DNA from 3 places in the Bradyrhizobium sp. ISRA430 genome. Region 1 is predicted to be linked to each of the others. Evidence: predicted binding sites of a transcription regulator. Region 1 holds the regulator's gene; each other region holds the start of a gene.
What was found. The regulator LexA, encoded in region 1, represses DNA repair genes until DNA is damaged. The targets are predictions, from matches to a motif close to TGTTCNNNNTGTGTTCNG.
Positions count from the first base shown of each region.

Region 1 (9,833 bases):
GGCCGCGGCGCCATGCATGTGCTGCCCGAAATCGTCGAGGCAGTGAAAGGACGCGCCAAGATCATGGTCGATGGCGGCATCTGCCGCGGCACCGACATCGTCAAGGCGATCGCGGCGGGCGCCGACATGGTCGGCATCGGCCGGCTGCAATGCTGGGCGCTGGCGGCCGCGGGCGAAGCTGGCGTGACGCGGATGCTGGAGCTGTTGGAGGACGAAGTGCTGCGCTGCCTCGGCCTCTTGGGCGCCACCTCCTTCGCCGAGATCGACAAGTCCTGCCTGCATCCGGCGACCGCCACCAACGCGCCCAGCGTGTTCAGCGCATTTCCGCTGCTCGACATCGAGCCCTATCGGTATTGATCTTGCCGATACTGACCTGAAAGGACGCAATGACATCGCTCTCTCCCGGCAGCGCGGATGCCCTCCTCTTCGATCTCGGGCGCGTCGTGCTCGACATCGATTTCTCCAGGACGATCGCCTGCTGGGCGGGACATGCCGGCTGCAAGCCCGAGGCCATCGTCGCGCGCTATGTGCGTGACGAGGCCTACAAGCTGCACGAAGTCGGCAAGCTCAGTGACGCGGCATATTTCGACTCGCTGCGCTCATCGCTCGGCATCAGCCTTTCGGACGCGCAGTTCCTGGAGGGCTGGAACGCGGTGTTCACGGGGGAGATGCCCGACATCGCGGAGCTGTTGCCGCGTGCGGCGAAGCACATGCCGCTGTACGCCTTCTCCAATACCAACCAGCCGCATGTGGACTATTTCTCGAAGGAATATGCCGACCTGCTCGGCCATTTCCGCGAGCTGTACCTGTCGTCCAGCATCGGTCTGCGCAAACCGGACGCCGAAGCCTTCGACCATGTGGTGGGCGCCATCGGCGTGCCGGCCGAGCGGATCGTCTTCTTTGACGACCTCGCCGAGAACATCGAAGGGGCGCGGGCGCGCGGACTGACGGCGGTACACGTGACCTCGCCCACCGACGTCGGACATGCGCTGACGGCGCTGGGGATCTGAGGGCCGGCGTTCTGGTGGCTTTGCTTGATCCTGCCGACGTTCACGGGAACCCATCGGCCCGCGACGAGGAACCAAATCACTTTGTGCATTTTTGTGCAGAGTTCCTGGAACGGAATGCCTGATTCCGGACTCTTGAGTTCGTCGGGGATTTCTACATCGGACTGATCGTCGTGTTGGGTAAAGCCTACCTCACCAAGCAAGCCTCTCTCCTGCTCGAATTCGCCAGAACCACGTCGGACTCGGATCTCTCAGCCAAGCTGATTAGCAAGGCCGCCGATCTGAAATCGCAGGCCGATCCCCTGCCCGACAAGGATCAAAGTCCCAACGCGCCCGATGTGGCCAAGGATGCTAGTCGGAACGAGCCGACGGGAGCGGATTGATGTTGACCATGGCCCTTGTTGCTTTCGTTCTTGCGATCGCTGCGCGGGTGCCAGTCTGCAGCGTCATCCAGATCATGTCGCACCGGACCTGAATCCAATCATCTCACAAGCGTAGAAGCCGGCACGATCGTTCGTCCGGACGCCGGGTTTTGCTTCGGCGCACGCGCTCGGCTAGAACCCTTGACGCCGAGACGGTTCGATTTGCCAATCGACTTGCCAAGCAGGAGATTTCGCCCGTGGCCCTGATGCCGGTTTCTGACGCGCTTGCCGCGGTGCTGGCCGGCGTGGAGCCGCTATCCGAAGAGATGATCGCGCTGGAAGGCGCCTTTCACCGCGTACTGGCACGCGACGTCACCGCCCGGCGTACGCAGCCCCCCCAGGCAATGTCGGCGATGGACGGCTATGCCGTGCGCGCGAGCGATGCGGCCAAGGTCGATGCGCAGCTCAGCGTGATCGGCGAGGTCGCGGCGGGCCGGCCGTTCGCGCCAACGCTGGGTGCCGGCGAGGCGGTCCGGATCTTCACCGGCGGCGTGATTCCCAACGGCGCAGATGCCGTCGTGATCCAGGAGGACACGGTCGCGGACGGCAAGCGCATCACGATCAAGGAGGCCGCCGTCGCCGGACGGCATATCCGGCGCGCCGGCGTCGACTTTTCCGAGGGCGACGTGCTGCTACGGGCAGGCGCCCGCCTCACCGAGCGAAGCCTGGCCCTCGCCGCCGGTATGAACCATCCTGACCTTCCCGTCCGCCGCCGCCCGAAGGTCGCAATCCTCGCCACCGGCGATGAGCTGGTGATGCCGGGCACAACACCCGGCCCCGGCCAGATCGTCTATTCCAACGGCTATGCGATCCACGCGCTGGCGCGCCGGGAGGGCGCCGACACGATCGACCTTGGGATCGCCGCCGACACCCTGGAGGCCACCACCGCCGGTATCCGCTCCGCCCGCGAAACCGGCGCCGACGTCCTGATCACGACCGGCGGTGCGTCGGTCGGCGATCACGATCTGGTCCAGCAGGCGCTCAAGGCCGAGGGCATTGCGATGGCGTTCTGGAAGATCGCGATGCGGCCGGGCAAGCCGATGATGCATGGCCATCTCGGCGCGATGCGCGTGATCGGCCTGCCCGGCAATCCGGTCTCGTCTTACGTTTGCGCCTTCCTGTTCATGGTGCCGTTGATTCGCGCGCTTGCGGGCCGTCAGCCCGTTCACCACCGCCGCGAGCGCGCCGTAGTCGGGGGCGAGCTCGCCGCCAACGACATGCGCGAGGACTATCTTCGCGTGCGCCTCGAAGAGCGCGACGACGGCACGCTGGTCGCGGTTCCCGTCAACAATCAGGACTCTTCTCTGCTTGCAAATCTCGCTGCGGCACAGGCACTTCTCGTGCGGCCGCCGTTCGCGCCGAAGGCCGAAGCAGGCGCGCCCTGCGAGGTGTTGCGGCTGCCCGCTTGAACGAGCCGGCCGCGCGTGTTCCGCGAAGTTTATCGTGTTCACGCAAAATTAAGCAGTTGCGGAACACATATCGAACATATAGTGTCCGTTCATGATTTGTTTCGAGCATCTAGCGGTGCGCCGCTAACTTCAGCGTCTCGGAATCGAACGACATCAACCGGGGGATTTGGTCGAGATGTTAACGCGCAAACAATACGAGCTTCTGCGGTTCATCAGCGAACGCCTGAAGGAAAGCGGCGTGCCGCCCTCCTTCGACGAGATGAAGGACGCGCTCGATCTGCGCTCGAAGTCGGGCATCCATCGCCTGATCACCGCACTCGAGGAGCGCGGCTTCATCCGCCGCCTGCCCAATCGTGCCCGCGCCATCGAAGTGATCAAGCTGCCCGAGCTTCAGGCCGCGGCCGGCAATCGGCGCGGCTTCACGCCGAGCGTCATCGAAGGCAATCTCGGTAAGGTACGCGGCTCCAGCGCCCCCGTGGACGAGGGTGAACGTCCGGTCGCTGTGCCCGTGATGGGCCGCATCGCGGCGGGCACGCCGATCGAGGCCTTGCAGACCCGCAGCCACACCATCAGCGTACCGCCGGACATGCTCGGCTCGGGCGAGCATTACGCGCTCGAAGTGCGCGGCGATTCGATGGTGGAGGCCGGCATCCTCGACGGCGACATGGCGCTGATCCAGCGCAACGAGAGCGCCGACACCGGCGACATCGTGGTGGCCCTGATCGACGACGAGGAAGCGACCCTGAAACGCTTCCGCCGGCGCGGCGCCTCGATCGCGCTCGAGCCGGCCAATGCGGCCTACGAGGTGCGCATCCTGCCGCCGAACCGCGTAAAGATTCAGGGCAAGCTGATCGGGCTGTACCGGAAATACTGAGCGTCTTCGGCGAGGCGTGAGCCGATGCAAGTCGCGTGGAGCAATCGACCTCCGCCGCGTGTTGTGCAGCGCCGGTGAATTCAGGATTGATCTCGACGAGCGCAACAGAAGAAAATTCGCACGAGCCTGCTTTGTTCCAAAGGCTCTTGCTCAACGCAGAAAAGATAATGTGATCGGCAGGTCTGCACGCAAGTCGCAGATTTGCCCTCAACATCGCATATCATCGGAGCCTTCCTGATAGAGGCCTGGGCCTCCGGGGGCACGGGTCGCTATCTCTTATGAGGAGCACTTGCGATGTGTGACTACAGCCTGCATGCCGTCGCGACCCGTCCCGCCCAGGTCGGTGAGACGATCGTCACGACAACCTTCCGCGGCACCTCGACGCGCGGCTTCGCTTCGGAAGCCGATCTCTCCGTCGCGGTCTGCCTGCTGCCGGGAACGGAGCTCGCCTTCGCCGACAACGTCCGCTACGACAATCGCTGGATCTGGACGCGCACCATCAACTCCCGCGTCGGCAAGTTCGGCAAAGTCGATCCGCACATTCCCGATCGCCATCATGACGCGATCGAATTCCCCGACGGCAAATATGTGCTGGTGACGCAGCTCGTCGAAGGCCAGCGCGCAACCGTGCTGCAATTGCCGGTGACCCAGCCGGCCGGTGAGCACAAGCCGCAAGTCGCCGCTGACAGGCCGCAGCCGACCGTTACGCGCCTGCCGATCGGCTGACGCGTAATATTTGAGCATGATCTCCGCGCAAACGCATTCCGCGTTTGTCGCGAAGGGAAAAACGCTACACACTTTTCCGGATCATGCGTCAGTCCTCGACCTGAAGGTCGGCCTCCGACGGCGTTGCGTCCCTGGAGCGCGGTGCGGCCGGCCGTGGCGCGAGGTTTGGTTCATAATAGCCATCGCCGGCGATTGCCGGCGACCAGGGGCGATTTGCGCCCCTCGCCCTCACCGCCTGCACCGCAAAGCCGTCGCCGCGGCGCGCGAGCGCCAAGCCGCCCTGGCTCATGAGACGATCCCGGTCGACCACCATCGCCGCACAATCGGGCGGCGCGGGTCTCGCTGTCACCACCAGCGCAGCCCGGCTGCAATCATCCGAGAGCGCATCCACGCGCAGCGCCAGCGCGATCAGGCGGCCGTCGGCGAGCGGGGTCACGCATCCGGATTCGTCGCATGACACGCCGCTACCGAGCGATGCATCACCGGCGCTGCGCGGATCGGCATCGGCCGCAAGCCACTCCTTGGCGAGGAACGCGTCCTTGTTCGCCGCGATGAGATGCAAGCGGCCGTCGCTGCCGCGCACTGCGATGTTACGCCCGTCGCCTGCGATCAGGACGTCCGGCTGGCGCACGGACACCGCCCACACAATCGCTGCGACCAGCACGAGCGCACCGGTCCAGCGCAAGGGCGTGCGCAACAGGCCCATCAGGACGATGCCGATGCTCGCCGCGATCAGCGGGGCGATGCCGAAAGCGGCAATGCGGCCGACCGCGCCCGGAAGATTCGCAACCCACTGCGCGACCACGACCATCCAGTCGATGCCGACACCCATCAGCCACCAGAACACGCCGTCGAGCCCGAACGGCGCTGCGATCAATCCCAACAGCCCGGCCGGCATCACCAGCGCCGAGACCACCGGCATCGCCGCGAGGTTCGCGAGCACACCGAACGGCGTGACGCGGTGAAAGTGGAAGGCGGCATAGGGCGTGGTCGCAAAGCCCGCGATCAGCGAGGCCAGGAACAGCATGGCGATCTCACGGCCGCCCCACAGCGCAATCCGCGCCGTCGCCGAATGATCGGGTGAGGCAAACAGGTTCGGCATGCCGATCTGCACCAGCGCAACCAGCCCAAGCGTTGCCGCAAACGACATCTGGAAGCTCGGATGCACCAGCGCCTCCGGCGCGACCGCAAGCACGATCAGCGCGGCCACCGCCAGCGTGCGGAACGTGATGGCTCGGCGATCGACCATGACCGCGATCAGCACCACTGCGGTCATGAAAAACGATCTTTGGGTCGCGACCTCCGCGCCGGAGAGCAACAGATAGAACGCCGCGGCGACGAGCGCGGCAGCGGCCGACCACTTCTTGATCGGAAAGCTGACGGCCAGACCCGGGATCAGCGCGAGCAATGCGCGGATCGCGAAGAAGACGACGCCGGCGACGACCGCCATGTGATAACCCGAAATCGAGAGCACATGGCCGAGGCCGGAGATGAACATGGCATCGTTCACCGGCGTGGTAATCGCATCGCGCCGGCCGGTGAGCAGCGCAGTGGCGATCGCGCGATTGTCGCCGTCGAGCGTGGCGCGGATGCGCGCATCGATGGCATCGCGCAGCCCCTGCATGAAGGCTGCATAGCGCAGTCGCAAGCCTCCGCCGTCGGGCGGCGCGGAAGCCGTGATCGTACCCATCACGAAGCCGGAGGCGCCGATACCCTGGAAGAACATGTCGCGGGAGAAATCGTAGCTGCCGGGACGCAGGGGCGAGAGCGGCGGCATCAGCCGCGCCTTCAACTGCACGAAGCTGCCGACTTCGGGCGCAGTGCCCTTGCGCACCGAGAGGCGGACGCGTTCGAGCGTGACGTCGCTGCGCTGGGCCTCCATGCCGGTGACGCGCAGCACGAAACGGTCGGTGCGCTCGCGGATGTCGCGGGTCTCGACGAAGCCCGACAACGACACGGAATAGAGCGGCTTTGCCAGCACGGTGTGCGCGATGCGCGCGGTCTTCCAGGTCGCCATGGCAAAACCGGCCGCTGCGGCGGCGACCATGATTGCCACGACAAATAGCCGGCTGCGGCGCAACAGAACGGCGCCAACCATCAGCAGCAAGGCCATGGTCGCGGTCGCCCAGAGCACCGGCTCGTGATCGGCAGCGAAATAGAGCGCGATGCCGGTGCCGAACGCCACGGGCACCCACGGCAGCAGCCGCCCCGCGCCCGCTTCGGCACGCGCCCAGGCCCGCAATGTGTCCGCAAGCAACGACCAGCGGCCGAGGTCCGCCGGCACCAGGCCACCGGCTGGTGCGGCGCGGCCGACCGGCCACGTTCCGGCTACTACCCCCTGGGACCGCACTGGCCGGCCCGGCTCCGCCATTCCCCTGCACCTTGCGATACGCGATGGGGGCGGAGGCTACCGGAACGTGCAGGCGCGCGAATAGCGGTACGGATCAGGAACGGACCGGGGGAGCCCCTACTTTTCCTCTTCCATCGTCACGGCCACCGCTGCCTTGGCGGAGAGCCGCACCTTATTGCCCTCGACGTCGGCGACCAGGCCCTTGTCGATGAAATGATGATGGCCCTTGTGGCTGCCCTCGCCGCTGTCCTTCTTGGTCAATTTGATGCGGTTGCCCTCGACCCGGTCGACGGTGCCGATGTGGACGCCGTCGGCGCCGATGACTTCCATATGCTCTGCGATCGTCTGCATGATCGGACCCCTTTCTGGATCCCTCACAACGCCTGAGACGCTTTTCCGTTCGCCGCTCCACCAGAAGTCGCGGAGAATTCGAGCCCTTGCGATCGCTTTCGCAAAACGTCCCGTGGTCAAATTGAGCCGAAAGTCTCATAAGTTGTCGGCCCGTGGTGGGACTACACTACGGTTCCCCGCCTCCCCGACAGATGGGCAAGGCAGGGGTGGCTCGCGGTTCTAAGGCCGCCGGAGCTCAGGTGGCGCAAAGCGCGCCTGAGATCAGACGTTGCCGACGCAACTTTTTGAATTGGCGCCTGCAACGCCGCGCATCACGCTCTCCGCGAGAAGATCGACCGCTGAAACAAGCGAGGAGACGTTTTGAAACCATAGGAGTCGCACATGCAGGTACCGAGCGATTTTCGCCGCGTGATCATCGCTGCGTCGGTGGGAAACATCATCGAATGGTATGATTTCTATATCTTTGGCAGCCTGGCCGCAGTTCTATCGGTCAAGTTCTTCGAGCAATCCCACCCGGTTGCAGCCCTCCTCAGCACGATCGCGCTCTTTACGGCAGGATTTCTCATCCGTCCGCTGGGGGCTTTCCTGTTCGGATGGATGGGAGACCGGGTCGGCCGCAAGTATACCTTTCTCATTACCCTCAGCGGAATGGGACTCGGCACGGGAGCGATCGGGTTGATCCCGACCTACCAGTCGATTGGTCTAACGGCCGCCTTCGTGCTCTTCGGCCTGCGCATGATCCAGGGCCTGTGCCTGGGCGGCGAATATGGTGGCGCCATCACCTATGTGGCCGAGCATGTGCCGGACGATCGGCGCGGCTACTATACCGGCTGGCTGCAGACCTCGCCTACTCTCGGGATCGTGGTGTCGCTGGCCGTCATCATCCTCACGCGGACATATGCCGGCAACCAGGCCTTCGACGAATGGGCGTGGCGCGTTCCGTTCCTGGTGTCCTTCCTGCTGGTGGCGATTGCGATCTACATACGGCTCCAGCTCCAGGAGACACCGATCTTCCAGGAGATCAGGTCCCGTGGCCAGATGACGAGGAATCCCTGGAAGGAGGCCTTCCTCAGCTCGAACATCAAATATATCGGGATCGCAATTGTGGTCCTGATCGGACAGGGCGTGGTCTGGTACAGCGGTCAGTTCTGGGCGCTGTATTTCCTGCAGCAGGTCTCCAAGGTGGACGCGCTGACCTCCTCTTACATCGTGGGAGCAGCCCTGCTTATTGCAACGCCGAGCCTGATCTTCTTTGGCTGGCTGTCGGATCTGATCGGCCGCAAGCCTGTGATACTCGGCGGCATGCTGCTCGCTGCGATCACGTATTATCCGCTCTATCTGTGGCTGGGGGCGGTCACGCAGCCCGGAAACATCAACTATCCGGTCGCGAGCTTCATCATCTTCATCCTCGTTTGCTATGTCGGGATGGTGTATGGGCCGGTCGGCGCGTTTTTGGCGGAATTCTTCCCCGCCAGGATCAGGTACACATCGGTCTCAGTGCCGTACCACATCGGCAATGGCTGGGGTGGCGGATTGGTGCCGTTCATTACGTCGGCGGCATTCGCTGCGACCGGCAGCGTCGGCTACGCGCTGATTTACCCGATCGTAGTTCCCGCGGTGTGCTTCGTGCTTGCCGTCTTCCTGATGCCGGAGACGCGCAAAATCAGCATCTGGCAGCCGATCGAGCCGAGAGCCGCATTGTGATGGGTTGATCCGGTGCAGGACCGCATGGCCCTGCACCGGAGACGTGTCTGCGCGCAGTGACGATCGTTCCCCTCGGCGCCGCGCCCGAGCGGGTCGACTTCGAGCCCCCGACCGCCAGCAGATAGCGGTCTGCAAAACGCTCGGCTAACACCTCTCCTCAGCCGGCCAGGTGATGCCAGCGATCGTGCCACCAGGTGCTGAAGTCGCGATCGGTCATCAACTCCCAGACAGCGAGCAGGATCACCACTATGCCGGACGCTACGCTGCTCACCGTGGCCGATACCGACTCATAACCAATGGTCCAAGGTGCCAGCAGCAAAGCCAGGCCCAGCAGCATCTCTCCCCACTCTTCCAGATAGGATGGGACGACAAATGCCTCGATGGCAAACAGCATGACGCCGAGCCCGAGCACGATGGAGACCCAGACAGCCGCCCCGGACAAGCCGAGGATAAAGGACGAAAGGACCAGCCACAGGCCCACCAGGAGGCTGGCAGCGTCTTGCCAATGTTGGATGCGCATGATGCTCACCTCCTCTCTCCCAGTTAAGTGGGGAGGCAGCCGAGAAAATACATCCCTCCAACCCGCGCAGGTGTTGCCGCTACTGAAGCTGCGGCCCATGCCCCGGAAAGGGCCCTTGCGAGTGCGCTGCACCAGGATGCAGACTAGCTGCGCTTGACAGGTGTCGACGTCTATCGTTCCCGGCCCCACCGAGTTCGCGTGGCGCCCGGACAAGAGGGAAGTGACGCCATGCGAGAAATCGAAATCCACGACTATGCGCGGCAGTTGCTGGAAGCACATGGCCCCAAGGCCATTGCGGAAGCAGCCCGGAACGCGATCGATCTCGAGGCAAAGGGCGATCTCGAGCTTGCCAAGACCTGGCGGCATATCGAGGACGCCATGAAGCTGATGCGCGGACCTCACCAAAGCTGAAAGCAGCCGGCGTGCGTAGCCGCCTGACTGCAAATGCCGCCAAACCGGATTGAGGTTGG
Region 1 is NZ_CP094516.1:892,046-901,878, reverse strand. It holds gene MTX21_RS04700 (alpha-hydroxy acid oxidase) at 1-357, shown strand, start outside; gene MTX21_RS04695 (HAD-IA family hydrolase) at 387-1,010, shown strand; gene MTX21_RS04690 (hypothetical protein) at 1,181-1,390, shown strand; gene glp (gephyrin-like molybdotransferase Glp) at 1,627-2,838, shown strand; gene lexA (transcriptional repressor LexA) at 3,014-3,712, shown strand; gene MTX21_RS04675 (hypothetical protein) at 4,007-4,438, shown strand; gene MTX21_RS04670 (ComEC/Rec2 family competence protein) at 4,527-6,809, opposite strand; gene MTX21_RS04665 (DUF2171 domain-containing protein) at 6,906-7,139, opposite strand; gene MTX21_RS04660 (MFS transporter) at 7,521-8,843, shown strand; gene MTX21_RS04655 (SPW repeat protein) at 9,001-9,363, opposite strand; gene MTX21_RS04650 (hypothetical protein) at 9,592-9,774, shown strand.

Region 2 (9,833 bases), 2.9 Mb from region 1:
CCGGCACCACCTGGTCGCCGGCTTCGCCCGCGAGCAGGAAGCCGATCGCGACGAGCTGGATCGTGGTCTTCCACTTGGCAAGCTTGGTCACGGGCACGCTGACCCGCAGTGCCGCCAGATATTCGCGCAGGCCCGACACCAGGATCTCGCGGCACAGGATGACGATGGCGGCCCATAGCGACCAGCCATGGATGATGCCGTCGGCGGCCAGCATCAAGAGGCACGAGGAGACCAGGAGCTTGTCGGCGATCGGGTCGAGCATCCGCCCGAACGCCGATTGCTGATTCCAGATGCGGGCGTAATAGCCGTCGAGGTAATCGGTCACGCCTGCCGCGATGAAGATGGCGACCGCCACCCAGCGCAACCAGAGCGGCTGGTCCATGATCGACTGGGCATAGATGCACCCGACGACGACCGGGACCGCGGCGATCCGGGCGTAGGTCAGGATGTTCGGGAGGGACATCGAGCTCTTGGCGGCCCCTCGTGTCGTGGCGATGTTCATCCGCTCTACCAATACCGCTGTGGCATGAAGGTCAACCGTCCGCCCCCAAATGGGACGGGGACACGACGACCATATGACTACGATCCCCTTTAGTTCACCCCGGTTGGGGATGGAAATACTCGAAAATCCTGCGTGCGCTCTCGGCGCTCACCCCCGGAACCTTGCCGAGATCGGCGATCGAGGCCCGCTCGATCTCCTTCAACGTTCCGAAATGATGCAACAAGGCACGTTTGCGTGACGGGCCGATGCCCGGGATCTCCTGCAAACCGGCCTCACGGATGTCCTTCTTGCGCAGCTTGCGGTGCGAGCCGATGACGAAGCGGTGGGCCTCGTCTCGCAGGCGCTGGATGAAATAGAGCACGGGATCGCGCGGCTCGAGCTTGATCGCCTCGCGGTCCGGCATGAACAGGGTCTCGCGGCCGGCATCCCGGTCCGGGCCCTTGGCGACCGACATCAGCGAGACCTGGGTGAGACCGAGACTCTCGAAGATCTCGCGCACGGCGTTGAGCTGGCCACGGCCGCCGTCGATGATGACGAGGTCCGGCCATTGCGGGAAGTCGTCGTCCTTGGCCTTGGCCGCACTCTCTTCCGGCGGGCTGAGCAGGCGTTTGAACCGGCGCTGCAGCACCTCGCGCATCATGGCGTAGTCGTCGCCGGGCGTGAGGCCCTCGGACTTGATGTTGAACTTGCGGTACTGGTTCTTCACGAAGCCGTCGGGGCCGGCGACGATCATCGCGCCGACCGCATTGGTACCCTGGATGTGGCTGTTGTCGTAGACCTCGATCCGCTTTGGCGGATGCGGCAGGCTCAGCGTTCCCGCCATCGCCTCGAGCAGTCGGCTCTGCGTCGCGGTATCGGCGAGCTTGCGCCCCAGCGCCTCGCGCGCATTGGTCAGCGCGTGGCTGACGAGCTCCTTCTTCTCGCCGCGCTTGGGCGCGGTGACCTCGACCTTGTGGCCGGCCTTGATCGACAGCGCATTCGCAAGCAGCTCGCTCTCCTCGATCTCATGCGAGAGCAGGATAAGCTTCGGCGGCGGTTTGTCGTCGTAGAACTGCGCAAGGAAGGAGCCGAGCACTTCCTCCGGCGTGAAGGTCTTCTCCGCGCGCGGAAAATAGGCGCGGTTGCCCCAGTTCTGCCCGGTGCGGAAGAAGAACACCTCGACGCAGGAGAAGCCGCCTTCCTGGTGGATGGCGAACACGTCGGCTTCCTCCACCGTGCGCGGATTGATGCCCTGCTGCGACTGGATCGCGGAGAGTGCAGCGAGGCGGTCGCGGTAGAGCGCGGCGCGCTCGAATTCGAGCTCGCCGGACGCCTTCTCCATCTCGGCGGCGAGCTCCTGCTTCACCGCTTGGCTCTTGCCGGACAGGAAGTCGGTCGCCTCGCGCACCAGGGTCGTATAGCCCGTAAAGTCGATCTCGCGGGTGCAGGGGCCGGCGCAGCGGCGGATCTGGTAGAGCAGGCAGGGCCGGCTGCGGCTCTCGAAAAACGAATCGGTGCAGGAGCGGATCAGGAACGCGCGCTGCAAGGCGGTGATGGTGCGGTTGACGGCGCCGGCGGAGGCGAATGGCCCGAAGTACCGCCCCGGTCGGGTCTGCGCGCCCCGGTGCTTCAGGATCTGCGGCGCCCAATGGTCGCCGGTGATCAGGATGTAGGGAAACGACTTGTCGTCGCGAAGCTGCACGTTGAAGCGCGGCCGGAGCTGCTTGATGAGGTTGGCCTCGAGCAGCAGCGCTTCCGTTTCGGTGTTGGTCGAGACGATCTCGACGGTGACCGTGGCTGCGATCATGCGCAGGATCCGCGCCGGCTGCGGCGCGCCCACGCGGGCGTAGTTGGACAGGCGCTTTTTGACGTTCTTGGCCTTGCCGACATAGAGCACGTCGGCGTTCGCATTCAGCATGCGATAGACGCCGGCCGAGGTAGGGGCGAGCCGGACGGCGCGCTCGATCGCCTCATGGCCTGTCGCGAGCGGGCCTTCGCCGATCGCGCCGCTCTCTTCCAGCATGTCCGGCAGCCGCGCGTCGTCTTCGTCCTCGCCGCTTGCCGCGGCGGGGTCGACGTCCGGGGGCACCAGTTCCTCGGTCGGGGCACCCGGCGCCGCGCCGCGCCGAGCCTTGCGCGCGCGCGCAGTCTCGGGGTTATCGGTGGAATCGTGATCCATGGGGCAAATTTAGGCGCTGGGGGCACCGATTTGAAGTTCCGCCACCGCGGCACGCAACAGGGCGCGCGCAGTTCCCGGTAACGCTTCCTTAAGTCTGTTAAGTGCGCGGTAACCGGCCTTAACAGCCCTTTAACTTAAAACTCTCGATAAATCCCACGCGAAAGCTTTTTGGTTCCGTAACCATCGGGCAGGGCGTAGCGCGGCGGCGCTCGCCTCGCACGCGTGGCGGCAGTTGCGTTGGAGAGTGTGATGAAGAGGTTCATTGTGGGCGCAGCCGCGTTGGTTGCAGCCGGCTGGACAGCTTCGGCAGAGGCCGCCGATCTCAATTACGGGCAGCGCGCGCCCTACACCGTCAATCAACCGCTCAATGCCTATAGCTGGGCCGGACCCTATCTCGGCGGCAACATCGGCTATGAATGGGGCTCGGTGAGCAACAATCCGACCAAGCCCTCCGGCTTCGTCGGCGGCGTGCAGGCGGGCTACAATTTCCAGAACGGTCCGTGGGTGTTCGGCATCGAGGGCGACATCCAGGCGACCGGCGCCGACGACACCTTCGCGCCGTGGAAGTTCTCCAATCCCTGGTTCGGAACGTTGCGCGGCCGCGCCGGCTACGCCTTCAGCAACGTGCTGTTCTACGGCACCGCCGGTCTCGCCTTCGGCGAGCTGAAGGGACAGACGTTCGGCTTGACCGAATCGCACACCACCGCGGGCTGGACTGCGGGTGTCGGCGCCGAAGTCGGGCTTGCGCCGAACTGGAGCGCAAAGCTCGAATATCTCTACATCGATCTGTCGACGAGTCAGTTCGCAATTACTGGCGTGTCAAACGGCTATAGCGCCAGCGTTGTGCGCGCGGGCGTGAACTATCACTTCTGATAGCAACAAGAAAAGACCGGACATTAACCCTCCCGGCCGCTTGCGGCCGGGAATTTTTTCGTCAGGCTTGCTAGGACAGGATCACCAAGTTGACCGCCTTGGGTCCCTTGCCCTTCTTGTCCGGTTCGACTTCGAATGTAATCCGCTGTCCTTCGGCAAGGTCCTTCAAACCAGCTCGCTCCACAGCAGTGATATGAACGAAAACATCGCGACCGCCGTCGTCCGGCTTGATGAAGCCGTAGCCGCGCTCGCCGTTGAAGAACTTGACCGTTCCCGTCATGGCCATCGGGAAACTCCTCCCCCGCAATGCTCCTCCGTCGCAACGCAGACTCACGTCACGACGTGACCGGGCTTCACGAAGCCCGGGAGCTGGCCATCCTTGGACGGACATCTCTGTCCGTTCGGATCTTTCTTAGGCCTTCACTCCGCCGCAACCATTCGCGGAAGCGGAACGCAAAGCCAGTCACGAACACAGCATAATACGGTTCTTTGCAGATTGACTACCATTCATGCATCTTTTTCCCAAAGATGCCGGGGCTTTACGGCTTCGGCACTTCGAGGCGGAAGCGCGCCGCGCCGCCTTGGCCGAGCGGCTTCTCCAGCTCCGGTAAGATGGTCCTGAGCTCGCCTTGCAGCATGTAGGGAGGATTGACGATCAGGAGGCCGGTAGTCGTGAGTGCACCATCGACCTGCGGAGCGACGCTGAATTCGAGCCGCAGGCATTTTCCGGGCGGCTTTGCCGCGGCTGCGGCCCGCGCGACAATTTGCGCCAGCGTGTCGGTGGCGCGCCGGCTCTTGGCCGGATACCAGATTACATAGATACCGGTCGGCCATTTCGCGAAGGCGCTCGAGAAGGCCTCACCCAGCCGCTCGAACTCGTCCTTTGCTTCGAAGGGCGGGTCGATCAGCACGAGGCCGCGCCGCTCTTTCGGCGGCACAAAGGCAGGTAGCGCCACCCAGCCGTCGAGATCGACCACGCGGGCCTGTTCGTCGCGCCGCAGCACATCGATCAGCGCCTTGCGCGCCTTCGGCTCCAGCTCGCAGGCGACGAGGCGGTCCTGCGGACGTAGCAGGCCGCGCGCGATCAGCGGCGAGCCGGGATAGGCCTTGAGCTCGCCCTTCGGATTGAAGGCGCGGACGATGTCGAGATAGGGCTTGGTCAGCACTGCGGTCTCGTTCGAGAGCCGCGCCTGCATGAGCCGCGCAATGCCGGTCAGCCATTCGCCGCTGCGGCGTGCCTCGTCGCTTTCGAGATCGTAGAGGCCGGCCCCCGCATGGGTGTCGATGACGCGGAACGCGCCCGGCTTCTCCTGCAGATAGGTCAGGATGCGCGCCAGCACGATGTGCTTGATGACATCGGCAAAGTTGCCGGCGTGAAAGGCGTGACGGTAGTTCATGGCGGGGCTACGTTGTCTTACGCGGTCCCAACCCCTTGTCATTGCGAGCGCAGCGAAGCAATCCAGAATCTATCCGCGGTGGCAGTCTGGATTTGCTTCGCTGCGCTCGCAATGACGGACGCGGGGCCTAACCGCCCCGGATCGGCGGCATGGTGACCTGGTCGCGGCGGCAGGCGCGGCGTTCGATCTCCTCGCAGGCCCGGAATTGCAGATCCTTGCTGAGGCAGATGCGGACCTCGGACAGCCGTGTCCGGTTACAGGTGACCGAAACGGCCGCATTGCTCAGGCCCGGATTGGCCTTGATGAAGGCTTCCTCGACCTCGGCCGGCGCCACGGTCTTGGTCTGCGACAGGTCGAGATATTCGGCCGGAATCTTGATTGCAGCGCGTGCTTTCCGGATCGTCTCGAAATAATTGCGGTCGGTGAGCCCAGAGCAGGTGCCGTGCTTGTCCCACTCGTTGAAGATCAGGCCCGGCGCCGGCATCAGGTCCAGCATCGAAGAGACGATGCTGCGATTCAGCCGCGGCGCCGGCCGTTGGCAGTATTCCGGGAAGCCGTTCTCATATTGCGGCCAGAGCCCATGCACCACGAAGGAATAGGGCCGCCCGTCGCATTGCATCTGGGAGCGTCCGCCGCCGCGGCCGCGCTCTGCGGTCTCTTCGCAGAAGGATGGCGACCATGACAGCGACAGGACGTAGAAATCGAATTCGCCGGGTGCATTCTGCCGCTTGTCCTGCGCCATCGCAGCGCCGGCGAGCGACATCAGCACGGCGGCAAACGTGAGCGAGATCATCAAGCGGGAAAACGACTGCAATCTGGAATGAAACATGGCAACGCCCCTCAACTAGACTGCGCGAAGCCTAGCAGGCGATAGGAACATTTCAAGAACAAAATTCGTCAGGCCACGCGCGTCGGGGCGCCGTCGATCCGAATCAGGGCTTGGCGCCGCGGCAGGCGGGGTTGTAAGCCCAGTTGCGGTCGAGCCCGACCACGCACCATTCCACACCTTGCCCGAAACCGGCGAAGCCGCCGTCCTCGATGATCGAGAAATGCACCCTGCGCACCTTGCCATCGTTCAGCATGGCCTCGCCGGTGCAGTAGCGGCGCGGAATGTTGTCGGACTGCCAGGGCCGGAATGCGATCTCGTGGACGCTGGAAAAGCCGGTGATCTTCAGCGGGGAATTCCAGAATGAGCTTTCTTTTTCCCAGAACTGGGTGGCGATCGTCGGCAGGGCCTTGTCGCAATCGGCGACGCGGCCGTCATAGCGCGGCCCGCTCAGCCAGAAGTTCAGCTCCAGTGGATTGGCGGCCTTGGCCTCGCCGAGCGACAGCGCTCCGAACAGGAGGCCGAGCCCCGCGGCAAGGCGGAGCGATTTCAGGGAGGTCGAAAGGGCGCGCATGGGCAATCCAAAAGGCGTGGTCTGCGAAGGTCGGACGGTGCCGCGAAGGCTGAAGGAGGTCAAGTGCAGCGCGGCAACACTTGCCGACGAGTTGACGGTCACGGCGCGGCAGGCGGGCCTTCCGTTCTTTTCAGCGTCTCGCAGGCGCCGTAAACTGGGACCAGCCAAATGGAGTGACGGGAATGCGAATCATTGCGGCCGCGGGCCTTCTTGTCTTGGGAATGCTGGCGAGCCAGCCGGCACGCGCCGACATCCTGCCGGTGCCGCCGTTCAAGGGCAACGACACCGGCGGCATCATCGCGTATTCGATGGCGACCCAGACCGATGCGCGACAGGTCGCGGTCAATCACTGCGCGCAGTACGGCAAGGTGGTGAAATTCCTCGCCGTGCAGGCTTATGAGGGCGGCTACATCTCGTTTGCCTGCCGCTGGGTGCCCTATGGCACCGCTGACCGGCCGATCCGCACGCTCTACTGAGCCGTTGCTCGTCACGCCACGACAGATTCGGGGGCCTCTCGCATGACGCGGCAGCTTGCTTTGCTTGGTTCGGCCGTTTGCCTCGTGTTGTCGGCAGGCGCCGCCTGTGCGGACGATCTGCCGACGCGCAAGGCCGGCCTGTGGGAGATGAAGATGGTCAGTGCCGGCTCGCCGATACCGGAAATGACCATGCAGCACTGCACCGACGAGACCGTCGACAAGGAGATGAGCAACAACCTCTCCCCGATGGCCAAGCAGCTCTGCTCCAAGCAGGACATCAAGAAGACGGCGACCGGATATGTCAGCGATTCCGAATGCAGCGTCGCCGGCGTGACCACGACCGCGCATGCCGAGGTATCAGGCGATTTCAATTCGGCCTACACGGTGAAGACTTCGTCGCACGCGCAAGGTGGTGTGGCCGGCGTGGCGGGGCGCGATTCCACGATGACGATCGAAGCCAAGTGGCTCGGGGCCTGCAAGCCGGATCAGAAGCCCGGCGACATCGTAATGCCCGGCGGCTTCAAGATGAACATGCGCGACGCCGACAAGCTGAAGAACCTGCTGCCGAAGTAGCAGGGGTTGTAATCCGGACGGAGCGCCGCGAAATCCGGTTTCCGCGCCTCGGATTCTAGTCACGCGGCGCGATGCGCTCCCTTGCCCCGTTCTTACGGGAGAGGATTGGGGTGACCTCTCCCCGCAAGCGGGGCGAGGTAAGGCAACGGCTACACCGGTATCCGCACGCTCGCCCGCAAGCCGCCCATCGGGCTGTCGCCGAGCGTAATGTCGCCGCCATGGGAGCGGGCGATATCGCGGGCGATCGCAAGGCCAAGGCCCGTGCCGCCTTCGTCCTGGTTGCGGGCATTGTCCAGGCGCAGGAACGGCTTAAACACCTCTTCGCGCAGATGGAGTGGAATGCCCGGTCCGTCGTCATCGACCGTGACGGTCAAGTAACGGTGATCGCGCTGGCCGGCGATGGCGATGGTCTTGCCGTAGCGGGCCGCGTTGGTGACGAGGTTGGCGAGGCAGCGCTTGAACGAGGCCGGCTTCACCGTCACCACCGGCAGTCCGTGGAACGTCACGGTCGCGGTGTGGCCGTGGCGTTCGGCGTCGCTGCGCAGCTCTTCGAGCGCCTGCGCCATGTCGGTCGGTTGCGCCTGCTCACCGGAATCGCCGCGGGCAAAGGCAAGGTAGTCTTCCAGCATCATCGACATCTCGTCGACGTCCTTGCGCATGCCCTCGAGCTCGGGGCTGTCGCCGATCAGCGCCAGCTCGAGCTTGAAGCGGGTCAAGATCGTGCGCAGGTCGTGGCTGACGCCGGCCAGCATCGCGGTGCGCTGCTCCATCGCGCGCTCGATGCGCGATTTCATCTCTAGGAAGGCAACGGCGGCGCGCCGCACCTCGCGCGCGCCGCGCGGTCTGAAATTCGGTGCCTCGCGGCCTTTGCCAAAACTTTCGGCGGCGTCGGCAAGGCGCAGGATCGGCCTGATCTGGTTGCGCAGGAACAGCACCGCGACGATCAGCAAGATCGAGGACGTGCCGACCATCCAGAACAGGAAGATCTCCGAGTTCGAGGCATAGGCGGCGCTGCGCTGTGCGAACACCCGCATCACGGCGTCGTCGAGCTGAATGCGGATCTCGACGAGGTTGGAGCGACCGACGGTATCGATCCAGAACGAGCGCCCGATCTGGCGGCCGAGCTGCACCGAGAGCGTCTGGTCGAGCAGCGAGAAGAACGGTTTCGGTCCCGGCGGCGGCATATCGCCGGCAGGCAGGAAATCCACCACCAGCCCCAAGCGCTGCTGCGCGATGCGGCGGATCTGGTCGCGGTCCTTGTCCTGCGGATAGCCCTTGTAGACGTCGATCAGGGCGGCGATGTCCTGCACCACCGCAGCGGACAGCCTTCGCGTCACCGTGTTCCAGTGACGCTCCATGAACACGAAGGCGACGACCGATTGCAGCACCACCATCGGCACGATCATGATGAGCAGTGCGCGGGCGTAGAGGCCGGTCGGCATCCAGCCCTTGAACGCGTTGCCCATCCAGCCATTGGCGGCGGAGACGCGGCCGGCGGCGCTCCTTAGCAGCGTCAGCCCGGTATCGATCGTGCTCATCGGTCGCGCTTCACTGCTCTGGACTTACGGCGTCGCCACCAGCCGGTAGCCGATGCCGCGCACCGCCTGGAGGAACAGCGGATTGGCGGGGTCGGTCTCGATCTTGCGCCGTAGGCGATTGATCTGCACGTCGACGGCGCGCTCGTTGACGCTGCCGTTTCCGGTCAGCGCGCTGCGCGGCACGGTTTCACCGGGGGTCTCCGAGAGGATCCGCAGCATCTCGCGCTCGCGGTCGGTCAGGTGAATGACCTCTTCGCCCTGACGCAATTCGCCGCGATCGAGGTGGAAGACGTATGGCCCGAACGCGATCTTCTCGACCGTCGCGGCCTGCGGCGGCGGTGCGGCACGCTTGAGAATGTTGATGATGCGCAGCGCGAGCTCGCGCGGCTCGAACGGCTTTGCCACGTAGTCGTCGGCGCCGATCTGAAGACCCTCGATCCGAGCTTCCGCCTCGTGCCGCGCCGTCAGCATCACGATCGGCACCGACGAGGACTGGCGGATGAAGCGGGCGAGGTCGAAGCCAGTCTCGCCGGGCATCATGACGTCGAGGATCAACAGGTCGAAATGCAGTCCCATGAGCTTTGCGCGGGCGTCCGACGCGCTCGCGGCGGTGGTGACGCGGTAGCCTTCGCCGGCGAGAAAGCGCGACAAGAGATCGCGGATGCGGCGGTCGTCGTCGACCAAGAGGAGATGCGGGGCATCGTCGGCCGGGCGCGCCGGCGGACGTGCGAGAGTGGCAGCGAGCGGCACGTTCACTCCTTTGCGTCAGGGTTGCCCGAGGCGAAGATCGTCTCGAGCACCTTGTCCGGATCGTCGCGGTCGATCATCGCGCGCAGGAAGCGCTTGACGGTCTCCGCATCCTGCGGGCCCATTTCGGCGAGCGCCTTGGTGATCCGCGTGGTCTGGAGCCCGGCGA
Region 2 is NZ_CP094516.1:6,585,112-6,594,944, forward strand. It holds gene pgsA (CDP-diacylglycerol--glycerol-3-phosphate 3-phosphatidyltransferase) at 1-502, opposite strand, end outside; gene uvrC (excinuclease ABC subunit UvrC) at 597-2,660, opposite strand; gene MTX21_RS31240 (outer membrane protein) at 2,910-3,533, shown strand; gene MTX21_RS31245 (cold-shock protein) at 3,604-3,819, opposite strand; gene rlmJ (23S rRNA (adenine(2030)-N(6))-methyltransferase RlmJ) at 4,073-4,930, opposite strand; gene MTX21_RS31255 (ribonuclease T2) at 5,058-5,759, opposite strand; gene MTX21_RS31260 (hypothetical protein) at 5,863-6,330, opposite strand; gene MTX21_RS31265 (hypothetical protein) at 6,513-6,806, shown strand; gene MTX21_RS31270 (DUF3617 family protein) at 6,849-7,379, shown strand; gene MTX21_RS31275 (ATP-binding protein) at 7,529-8,917, opposite strand; gene MTX21_RS31280 (response regulator transcription factor) at 8,942-9,673, opposite strand; gene MTX21_RS31285 (MarR family transcriptional regulator) at 9,670-9,833, opposite strand, start outside.
Region 2: MTX21_RS31255 (ribonuclease T2) is a predicted target of LexA. The motif match lies at 5,803-5,820, and genes of this name have one in related genera.

Region 3 (9,833 bases), 3.7 Mb from region 1:
CACGGAACGCCGATGGTCGGCGTCTGCTTCGGCCATCAGCTCATCGCGCAAGCGCTGGGCGGCACCGTGCGCAAATCGGACAAGGGCTGGGGCATCGGCCGGCACGTCTACCAGGTGACACCGAACAACGGCGTTGTTGCAGGCGAGCGGCTCGCCATCGCCTGCTCACATCAGGATCAGGTGATCGAGGCTCCCAGCGATGCCCGCACGATCCTCTCATCCGACTTCACGCCGCATGCCGGCCTGCTCTACGCCAACGGCACCACGCTGTCGGTGCAGCCGCATCCAGAATTCGACGTGGATTTTGCCCATGTCTGCTGCGAATTGCGCGAAGGCAACGCACCGGATGCTGTCGTTGCCACGGCCAAGGCCTCGCTTGCCGAGCCGCTCGACAGCGCAAAGCTCGGCGCCGCGATCACGCGGTTTCTCGCGAGGCGCCGGGCATCTTCCTAATTCGCGCCGTGCCCCCGCACGGCACTCGTCCCTTCTCCCGTCGCCGTCGCGCACGGGTGGGCTGACTGTCACCAAATATCTGCGCACTCCGCCGGTTGCTCAGAACGCGCAAAAAGCCGCCGGTTGAGACCGCGGCGGCTCTTGCCGTTGGGCAACCGTGAACTGCTCGTCAGTAGCCACTCTTCGTGCTCGTGCCACTCTTCGTGCTCGCGCCGGTGGTTTGACCAGGAGCATATCCGGACGCACCCGGATGGCCCTTCTTGGAACCCATAGCATGCATCTTATGTCCCGGAGTGTATTTCGATGCTCCCGTGTGGACCTTCTTGGACCCCTTGGTTTGCATCTCCTGACCCGGCGCATTGCTTGAGGCACCTTGCGCAAACACGGCCGGCGCGGTCCCTATGAGGGCGATGGCAGAAACTGCAACAATGATTGTCCTCATTTTCTTCCTCCTCGAATAAGCACTCTGAGGAACGAATTGGAAACCGCGCCGTTCCAGAACGGCTACTCATTATTCTCATCGCCTTCCCTTCTCCCCTTGTTGTGGGAGAAGGTGGCATAGGCCTCCGGCCGCCGTTCTTACGAGAACGCCGAAGCGGAGCTTCGGCTATGGCGCGGGAGGAGGGTCTCTATCCGCGAGTTCAAATGCACCAGTGTAATGCGTGGAGAGAGACTCTCACCCGTCTCGCCGCTATGCGGCGAGCCATCCTATTTTGCGTCTTTAGAACGGATCGCTGCCCAGCCCCGGCACATCCGCAGGCCTCGGCCCCGGCGCCGGCCAGTGGAAGCGGCGATCCTTCTCCGCGATCGCGATGTCGTTGATCGAGGCTTCGCGGCGCTTCATCAGGCCGTGCTCATCGAACTCCCACTGCTCGTTGCCGTAGGAGCGGTACCACTGGCCGCCTGCATCGCGCCATTCGTACTGGAATCGCACCGCGATGCGATTGCCGTCGAAGGCCCAGAGGTCTTTGATCAGGCGATAGTCGAGCTCCTTGGCCCATTTGCGGGTGAGGAACGCGACGATGGCCTCGCGACCCTGAAAGGCCTCGGAGCGGTTGCGCCAGCGGCTGTCCTCGGTATAGGCGAGCGCGACACGCGCGGGATCGCGCGAATTCCAGGCGTCCTCGGCCATGCGGGCTTTTTGCGCGGCGGTCTCTCTCGTGAAGGGCGGAAGCGGCGGACGCGACATGGCGGCCTCATCGGGTTGACGGGAGCGCGAATCTATCGCCGCAGCGGCTGGTGTCGAGAGGCCATTGCCTATCGCCCGATCACGAAATCACATCGGCCTTCATCAGCGCGCGGATCGATTTCGGGATCGGCTGGGCGCGCCCGCCGCTGATGAAGGCGACCCGCACCTCGGCCTTGACCAGCACATCCTCGCCGCGCCTCACCTCCTGCGCCAGCATGATGGACGCGCCCTTCACCGCGATCGGCCAGGTCACGACGTCGAGGACGTCGTCCATCCGCGCGGGTTTGAGGAAGTCGAGGTGCATCGAGCGCACGACGAAGGCAAAGCCGGCCTCCTCCGTCTCGGGCTGATCGAACAATGCCTGCTGCTCGGCGCCCATCAGCCGCAGATGATTGGTGCGCCCGCGCTCCATGAAGCGCAGATAGTTGGCGTGATAAACGATGCCTGAAAAATCCGTATCTTCGTAATAGACGCGGACCTGCATGTGGTGGCGGCCGCCCCGGATCTCGCCGTCGAGATGAGCTGTCACGTCGCGAGCCTCTTCGCTTGTCGCTACCGGTCCGTTGTGCGCAAAAACGGCCGGTCGCGCAAGCGTGCGCTACACGATCGCCGGTCCCCGTCCCAGCGTCACCTCGACGATCTCGGGCGGGACACCGACCCGAACCGGCATGATGCTGCAACCGAGGCCGCCGGAGATGATGACGTCGCATTTCAGCCGAAAGTGGCCATAAGCGAGCCGCAGGCCATGCTGTGGCGGAACGGCCGGCGACCAGCCGAGCAGGCGGACCTGCCCGCCATGGGTGTGGCCGGACAGTTGCAGCGCGACCCGCGCTGGCACGCGAGGCGCGATGTTGGGCTCATGTGCAAGCAGGATCACCGGCGCGTCATCGGTCACTTTTGCAAGCGTCGCCGTGAGATCGTCGGCACCGAAGCGCACCGCGCCGCGGAAGCGCCGCGCCGGCAGAAAAGCGAGCTGATCGCCGAGGCCGGCGAGCCAGAACGGGCGGCCGTCCTTGGCCAAGCGCACGACGTCATTCTCGTAGACGGGAATGCCGGCCGCCTCCAACGCGCGATGCGCGACCGTCGGCCCGTGCCCTACGCGCTGCACGGTCTTGTCTTCCCAATAGTCGTGATTGCCCATGACGGCATGGACGCCGAGCGGCGCCTTGAGTCCTGACAGCACCGCTGCCCATTCGCTCGACGGAATGATGCGCGTCACGTGGTGAAGACCGGCGACATAGTCGCCGAGCAGCACGATGAGATCGGCATTCAGCGCGTTGGTGCGGTCGACGATGGCTTCGATCCGCTCCAGCGACATCCAGGGATCGCAGGCATGGATGTCCGCGATCACGGCGATCTTCAGCGGAAAATCCGCCGGCCATTGCCGCGGGGTCGGACGATAGCGGGTGACGCGAAGCCGCAGCACCGGCTCGACGCCGACACCGTAGGCGGCGGTCGACACGCCGAGGGCTGAGAGGCCGCCGATGGAACGGATGAGATGTCGCCGAGAGATCATGAAGGCCCGTCGTGATGCGGGCTCCTTGATGCGGTCCGATTGGAGCGGAATTGGGGTGCATTCGTGCAGACCATCTGCACCTTTGTGCAGACCGTCTGCGCAGAAGCCACCAGCGCTCGCGCCCGGCCAAGGCATCCAGTGACTGCGGCAGTCAGTCGTCCTCGGCCTGATCGGTGCCGAACAGGCCAAATTGCGCCGGATCGCGGTTGGGCTCGGTGAGGCCGAGATGGCGGAAGGCGTGCGAGGTGAGCAGGCGGCCGCGCGGGGTGCGCTGCAGATAACCGCACTGGATGAGATAAGGCTCGATGATGTCTTCGATCGCATCGCGCGGCTCGGACAGCGCCGCGGCCATCGTCTCCACGCCGACCGGGCCGCCGCCATAGTTCAGCGCGATGGTCGTGAGATAGCGGCGATCCATCGCATCGAGACCAGCGGCGTCGACCTCGAGCGCGCTGAGCGCGTGATCGGCGATCTTGCGGTCGATCCTGTCGGCATTCGCGGCCGAGGCAAAATCGCGCACGCGGCGCAACAGGCGGCCGGCGATGCGCGGCGTGCCGCGGGCGCGGCGCGCGATCTCGTTGGCACCGTCCGGGCTCATGCCGACATTGAGCACGCGCGCACCGCGGGTGACGATGCTTTCCAATTCCTCGATCGTGTAGAAATTGAGCCGGACCGGAATGCCGAAGCGATCGCGCAAGGGATTGGTGAGAAGGCCGGCGCGCGTGGTGGCGCCGACGAGGGTGAATTTCGACAGCTCGATCTTGACCGAGCGCGCCGCCGGGCCCTCGCCGATGATCAGGTCGAGCTGAAAGTCCTCCATCGCAGGATAGAGCACCTCTTCCACCGCAGGGCTCAGGCGATGAATCTCGTCGATGAAGAGCACGTCGCGCTCTTCGAGGTTGGTGAGGAGCGCGGCGAGATCGCCGGCCCTGGCGATCACGGGGCCTGATGTGGCGCGGAAGCCGACGCCGAGCTCCTTGGCCACGATCTGCGCCAACGTGGTCTTGCCGAGGCCGGGCGGGCCGACGAACAGCACATGGTCCAACGCTTCGCCGCGCTTCCGCGCCGCCTCGATGAACACCGAAAGATTCTTGCGCGCCTGCTTCTGGCCGACGAAATCGGTGAGCGACTGCGGACGCATCGCGGTGTCGCCGACATCGTCGCTGCGGCGCTCGGGCGAGACCATGCGGGAGGCTTTCGCGTCGCTCACTTCGCGAGCTCCTTCAGCCCGAGCCGGATCAACTGCGCCGTCTCGGCGCCTTCACCGGCACTGCGCGAGGCCGATGCGATGGCCGCGGCTGCCTGCGGCTGGCCGTAGCCGAGATTGACCAGCGCGGAGATCGCGTCCGCCACCGGGCGCGGCGCACGCTGGTCGTCGACGACGCCGGCGAGGTGTACGACGGCAGGATCGATATTGGCGAAGGCAGGCGCCTTGTCCTTCAATTCGGTGACGATGCGCTCGGCGACCTTCGGACCGACGCCCGGAGTGCGCGACACCGCGGCCTTGTCGCGCAGCGCGATCGCGTTGGCGAGATCGGCCGGCGACAGCGTACCGAGCACTGCGAGCGCAACCTTGGCGCCGACGCCTTGCACGGTCTGGAGCAGGCGAAACCATTCGCGCTCCTGGTCGGTGCGGAAGCCGAACAGCTTGATCTGATCCTCGCGGACATAGGTCTCGATCGACAGCACCGCGGCCTCACCCGGCGACGGCAGGTGCTGCAGCGTGCGCGTCGAGCAGTGCACCTGATAGCCGACACCGCCGACGTCGAGGATGACGAACTCCTCGCCGTAGGAATCGATCAGGCCCTTGAGCTTGCCGATCATATTCCCACCACTTTCAGCCTTAGCGCCGTGCTCTGGCGATGATGGGCGTGCGTGATGGCGATGGCGAGCGCGTCGGCGGCATCCGCTGACGGCGGCTCGGCTTTCGGCAGCAATATCTTCAGCATCATCGCGATCTGGTGTTTGTCGGCGTGACCGGCGCCGACCACCGTTTTCTTCACCTGGTTCGGCGCGTATTCGGCGACGGTGATACCGAACATCGCAGGCGCGAGCATGGCGACGCCGCGGGCCTGGCCGAGTTTCAGCGTCGCAACGCCATCCTTGTTGACGAACGTCTGCTCGACTGCAGCTTCCATCGGCTTGTGGTCGGACAAGACCGCGGCAAGCCCCTCATGGATCGCGAGCAGCCGGCTCGACAGCGGCAATCCCTCCGGCGGTTCCACCGAGCCGCAGGCGACATAGCCCAGACGATTGCCCTCAGCCTCGATCACGCCCCAGCCGGTACGGCGCAGGCCGGGGTCGATGCCGATGATACGGATGGGTTGGCGAATCGGGAGCGCGGTCATCGGCCAGTGATAGCGGCTGGCCGCCATGGGGGAAACAGAAACAGAACGGAAATAACAGGGGAAGTATGGTCTCGTGGTTGAGTGCCACCACAAGACATGCCGTCATACCCCGCTTCTCCGTATCCCTCTGGCGCCTCTGGAATACTGGTTCGCCCGCCTTCGCGGGCGATGAGCAGAGTGTGGGACGGGCGGACTGGCCTACCCGCCCATCTTCGCCATCAGCGCGTCCGAGACCTCGAAATTGGCGTAGACGTTCTGGACGTCGTCATGCTCGTTGAGCAGGTCCATCAGCTTGAGCAGTTTCTCGCCGGTCTCGTCGTCGACCGACACCGTGTTCTGCGGTTTCCAGATCAGCGCGGCCTTGCGCGGCTCGCCGAATTTGGCTTCCAGCGCCTTGGCAACGTCGCGATAGCTTTCGGTCGAGGCGTAGATCTCGTGGCCGCTCTCGCTTGAGATCACGTCGTCGGCGCCGGCCTCGATCGCGGCATCCAGCACCGCGTCGTCGGAGGCGACGCTGCGGTCGTATTCGATGATGCCGGTGCGGTCGAACATGAACGAGACCGAGCCGGTTTCGCCGAGGTTGCCGCCGGATTTGGTGAAGAAGGAGCGAATGTCGGAAGCGGCGCGGTTGCGATTGTCGGTCAGCGCCTCGACGATGACGGCGACGCCGCCCGGGCCATAGCCCTCGTAGCGGATCTCGTCATAATTCTCGCCGTCGCTGCCGATCGCCTTCTTGATGGCGCGCTCGATATTGTCCTTCGGCATGTTCTCCTGGCGTGCCGCGATCACGGCGGCGCGCAGGCGCGGGTTCATGTTGGGGTCGGGCGTCCCCAGCTTGGCCGCGACGGTGATTTCTCGCGCCAGCTTGCCGAAGATCTTCGATTTCTGCGCATCCTGCCGCCCCTTGCGGTGCATGATGTTCTTGAATTGGGAGTGTCCGGCCATGCGTGGTCTCTTCGAGTGGTCTCTTGGGGTCGTCCGCCAATGAGGGTGGGAAGCGCGGCCTTATAGGCCGCCAACCCACCGGAATGAAAGGGTCTCACATCCTTTAAGGTAATATCGTAGAGGGATCATGCCTAGAGGTGAGGCATCGTTAACCCTGACTTCATTCCAGCTTGCGAAAATAGCCTCCGCCCGTCCACCGACAAGAGTGACCCGATGGCGTTCGCATTTTTTCGGAAGCGTGTGCCGGATGTGGCCGCGGCAGCCGCACAGGCCGCTGAGCCCACCAGCGTCAGCGAACCGATCCAGACCGAGGGCGATTCGGCCCGGGAAATCCTGGAACTGCTGGAGCTCGAGCTCGGCGCCATGATTCGCCAGCTCGAACGTGCCGCCAATTCTGTCGCCGGTGGCGCGGAGGCAACCGCAGCGACACTTGCCACCATCCGTGCTCGCACGGATGCGCTGACCGGACGCACCAACGCCGCCCAGTCGACCGCATCCACCTTCGCTGAGGCCGCCGACAAGTTCACTCAGTCCGCGCTAGGAATCGGCGCGCAGGTCCGCGCGGCCGGCAAGCTCGCCGACGAGGCCAGCGCCGCGGCGCAGGAGGCCCGCGCCAATGTCGACCGCCTGCGCGAGTCCTCGGCCGCGATCGGCAACGTCGTCAACCTGATCGCGCAGATCGCGCGGCAGACGACGCTGCTCGCGCTCAACTCGACCATCGAGGCCGCGCGCGCCGGCGCGGCAGGGAAAGGCTTTGCGGTCGTCGCCACCGAGGTCAAGGCGCTCGCGGTGCAGACGCAGGGCGCGACCGAAGAGATCACCAGGAAGATCGACGCGCTGCAAAGGGACGCCGCCAGTTCTGCCGATGCGGTGCACCGCATCTCGCAGGCGATCGAAGCGATCCGCCCCGTGTTCGAGACCGTCGACGGCGCGGTGGCCGAGCAGAACGCGACCACCAGCGAGGTCTCCGACAACGCCGCCAGCGCGTCGCAATTCATCGTCGCGGTCGGCGAGAGCGCGGCCGAGATCGACGCCGCGACCAAGGCGGCCGAGACCCATGGCGAGAACGTCGCCAGCGCCGGCAAGGCCGTCACCACGTTCGCGCACAAGCTGAAGTCGCGCTGCGCGGTTCTGCTCAGGCAGAGCGAGCACGACGATCGTCGCAGGACCGAGCGGCTGCCCTGCCATCTCAAATTCGAAAGCGCACGCGGCGTGATGCCGGTCTACGAAATCGCGATGGACGGCGTGCTGATCGGCGGTGCCGACGCCGCAAGACTCGCGCTGCACGCGGTGATCGATGGCACGCTCGAAGGCGTCGGCGCCTGCCGCCTGCGCGTGACCGAGCAGTCCAAGGCCGGCGCCCGCGCGCAATTCGTCAGCCCTGCTGCTGTGCTAGCTGAGAAGATCGAGGACAGGCTGTGGTCGATCCATGAGGAGAATACCGAGTTCGTCACCCGCGCCATGGAAGCGGGCAACGCGCTGACGAAGATCTTCGAGCAAGCGATCGCGCGCGGCGATGTCAAGATCGACGACCTCTTCGACACCGACTATGCGGAAATCACCGGGACCAATCCGCAGCAATACCGCACGAAATATCTGGATTGGGCCGACCGCGCGCTGCCGCCGTTCCAGGAAGCCTTTCTCGCCAGGGAGCCGCGCATGGTGTTCTGCGCCATGGTCGATCGCAACGGCTTCCTGCCGGTGCACAACAATATCTACTCGCACCCGCAGCGGCCGGGCGACGTTGCCTGGAACACGGCCAACAGCCGCAACCGGCGCATCTTCAACGATCCGGCAGGGCTGGCCGCGGCGCGCAACTTGCGCTCGTACCTGATCCAGAGCTATGCGCGCGATATGGGGAACGGCAATACCGTGATGATGCGCGAGATCGACGTCCCGATCCGCGTGCAGGGCCGGCACTGGGGCGGATTCAGGACGGCCTACAAACTCTAGCGCATGATCCGAACAAGGCGGGCCGCGCCAGCGCAAAAAGTGTGGAGCGGCTTTCTCTCGCGATAAACGCGAAGCGGTTGCGCGGAGATCATGCTCAAACAAAACCTGGAGCGCGATAACGATTCATCGTGCCTGAGTGCACGCTCAGGCAAGACGCCGAAGCGCGAATCACCCATTACGTCGGAATTGACGCGAATCACCCTTTACGTCGGAATTGAAATGGGAATGCCGCGTGGGGCCGGCGAACGGCTCTGACTGGAGGACTCATCGAACATGTCCGTCGTACAACTTGCAGTCCTGGACACCGGATCCAATCGCACGCTGGCCGAACGACTGATCGACCAGCTTGCCGACCGCATCGGCGGTCTCGGCGTGGAACTCGCCGACATCGCCGGCAACGTCCAGGAAGTCGCAAGTCGCGTCGAGAACCAGTCGGAACGGTTTCATCACCTGCAGAAGACCGCCGAGACGATGGTCTCGGCCAATCACGACATCGCCAATGCGTCGCAGGCGGTGCAGTCGACCACCTCCGCAGCCGTCGGCGAGATCGCCCAGTCGCGCCATGCGGTCGAGACCGCGGTCAGCCATATCTCGGAGCTCGTCGCGGCTGTGGGGCGGATCGAGGCGCGGCTCAGCGCGGTCGGCGCGGCGCTGGCGCAGGTTGCGAAAGTGTCCGGCTCGATCGAGGCGATCGCGAAGCAGACCAACCTGCTCGCGCTCAACGCCACCATCGAAGCGGCGCGCGCCGGTAGCGCCGGCCGCGGCTTCGCGGTGGTCGCGAGCGAAGTGAAGAGTCTCGCCGAGGCGACCCGCCAGGCCACGCATCAGATCTCCGACACCGTGCGCGATCTCGACGGCCAGATCGAAGGTCTGATCGGCGAGAGCAGCGACGCCTCGCTGCGTGCGAAGACCGCCGGCGAAGGCGCCCAGCAGATCTCCGGCATCATCACCCGCGTGCAGCAGGGCTTTGCCTCCGTCGAAGCAGAGATCGACAGCGTCGCGCGTGCCGCGACCTCCAATCTCGGCCATTGCGACACCGTCATCAGCGAGCTCGATGAGCTCGCCAAGGGCGTCGACCTCTCCTCCCGCGATCTCAAATATGCCGACGAGCGGGTGGCGAAGCTGCTCGACATCTCCGAGGGCCTGATCGCGCTGATCGCCGACAGCGGCGTAGAGACGTCGGACGCGCCGCTGATCCGCGTCGTCGTCGACACCGCGAAACGGATCTCGGCCGAGTTCGAGGCCGCGATCGATCGCGGCGAGATCACGCTCGACCAGCTCATGGACGAGACCTATCGGGAGATTCCGGGCACCGATCCCAAGCAGTATCTCACCAACTACGTCGACTTCACCGATCGCGTGCTGCCCGCGATCCAGGATCCGATTCAGAAATCCGATTCTCGCATCGTGTTCTGCGTCGCCTGGGCCA
Region 3 is NZ_CP094516.1:4,565,762-4,575,594, forward strand. It holds gene MTX21_RS21810 (type 1 glutamine amidotransferase) at 1-453, shown strand, start outside; gene MTX21_RS21815 (nuclear transport factor 2 family protein) at 1,175-1,642, opposite strand; gene ybgC (tol-pal system-associated acyl-CoA thioesterase) at 1,722-2,171, opposite strand; gene MTX21_RS21825 (metallophosphoesterase) at 2,241-3,158, opposite strand; gene ruvB (Holliday junction branch migration DNA helicase RuvB) at 3,310-4,344, opposite strand; gene ruvA (Holliday junction branch migration protein RuvA) at 4,365-4,982, opposite strand; gene ruvC (crossover junction endodeoxyribonuclease RuvC) at 4,979-5,506, opposite strand; gene MTX21_RS21845 (YebC/PmpR family DNA-binding transcriptional regulator) at 5,705-6,451, opposite strand; gene MTX21_RS21850 (methyl-accepting chemotaxis protein) at 6,665-8,404, shown strand; gene MTX21_RS21855 (methyl-accepting chemotaxis protein) at 8,678-9,833, shown strand, end outside.
Region 3: ruvC (crossover junction endodeoxyribonuclease RuvC) is a predicted target of LexA. The motif match lies at 5,537-5,554, and genes of this name have one in related genera.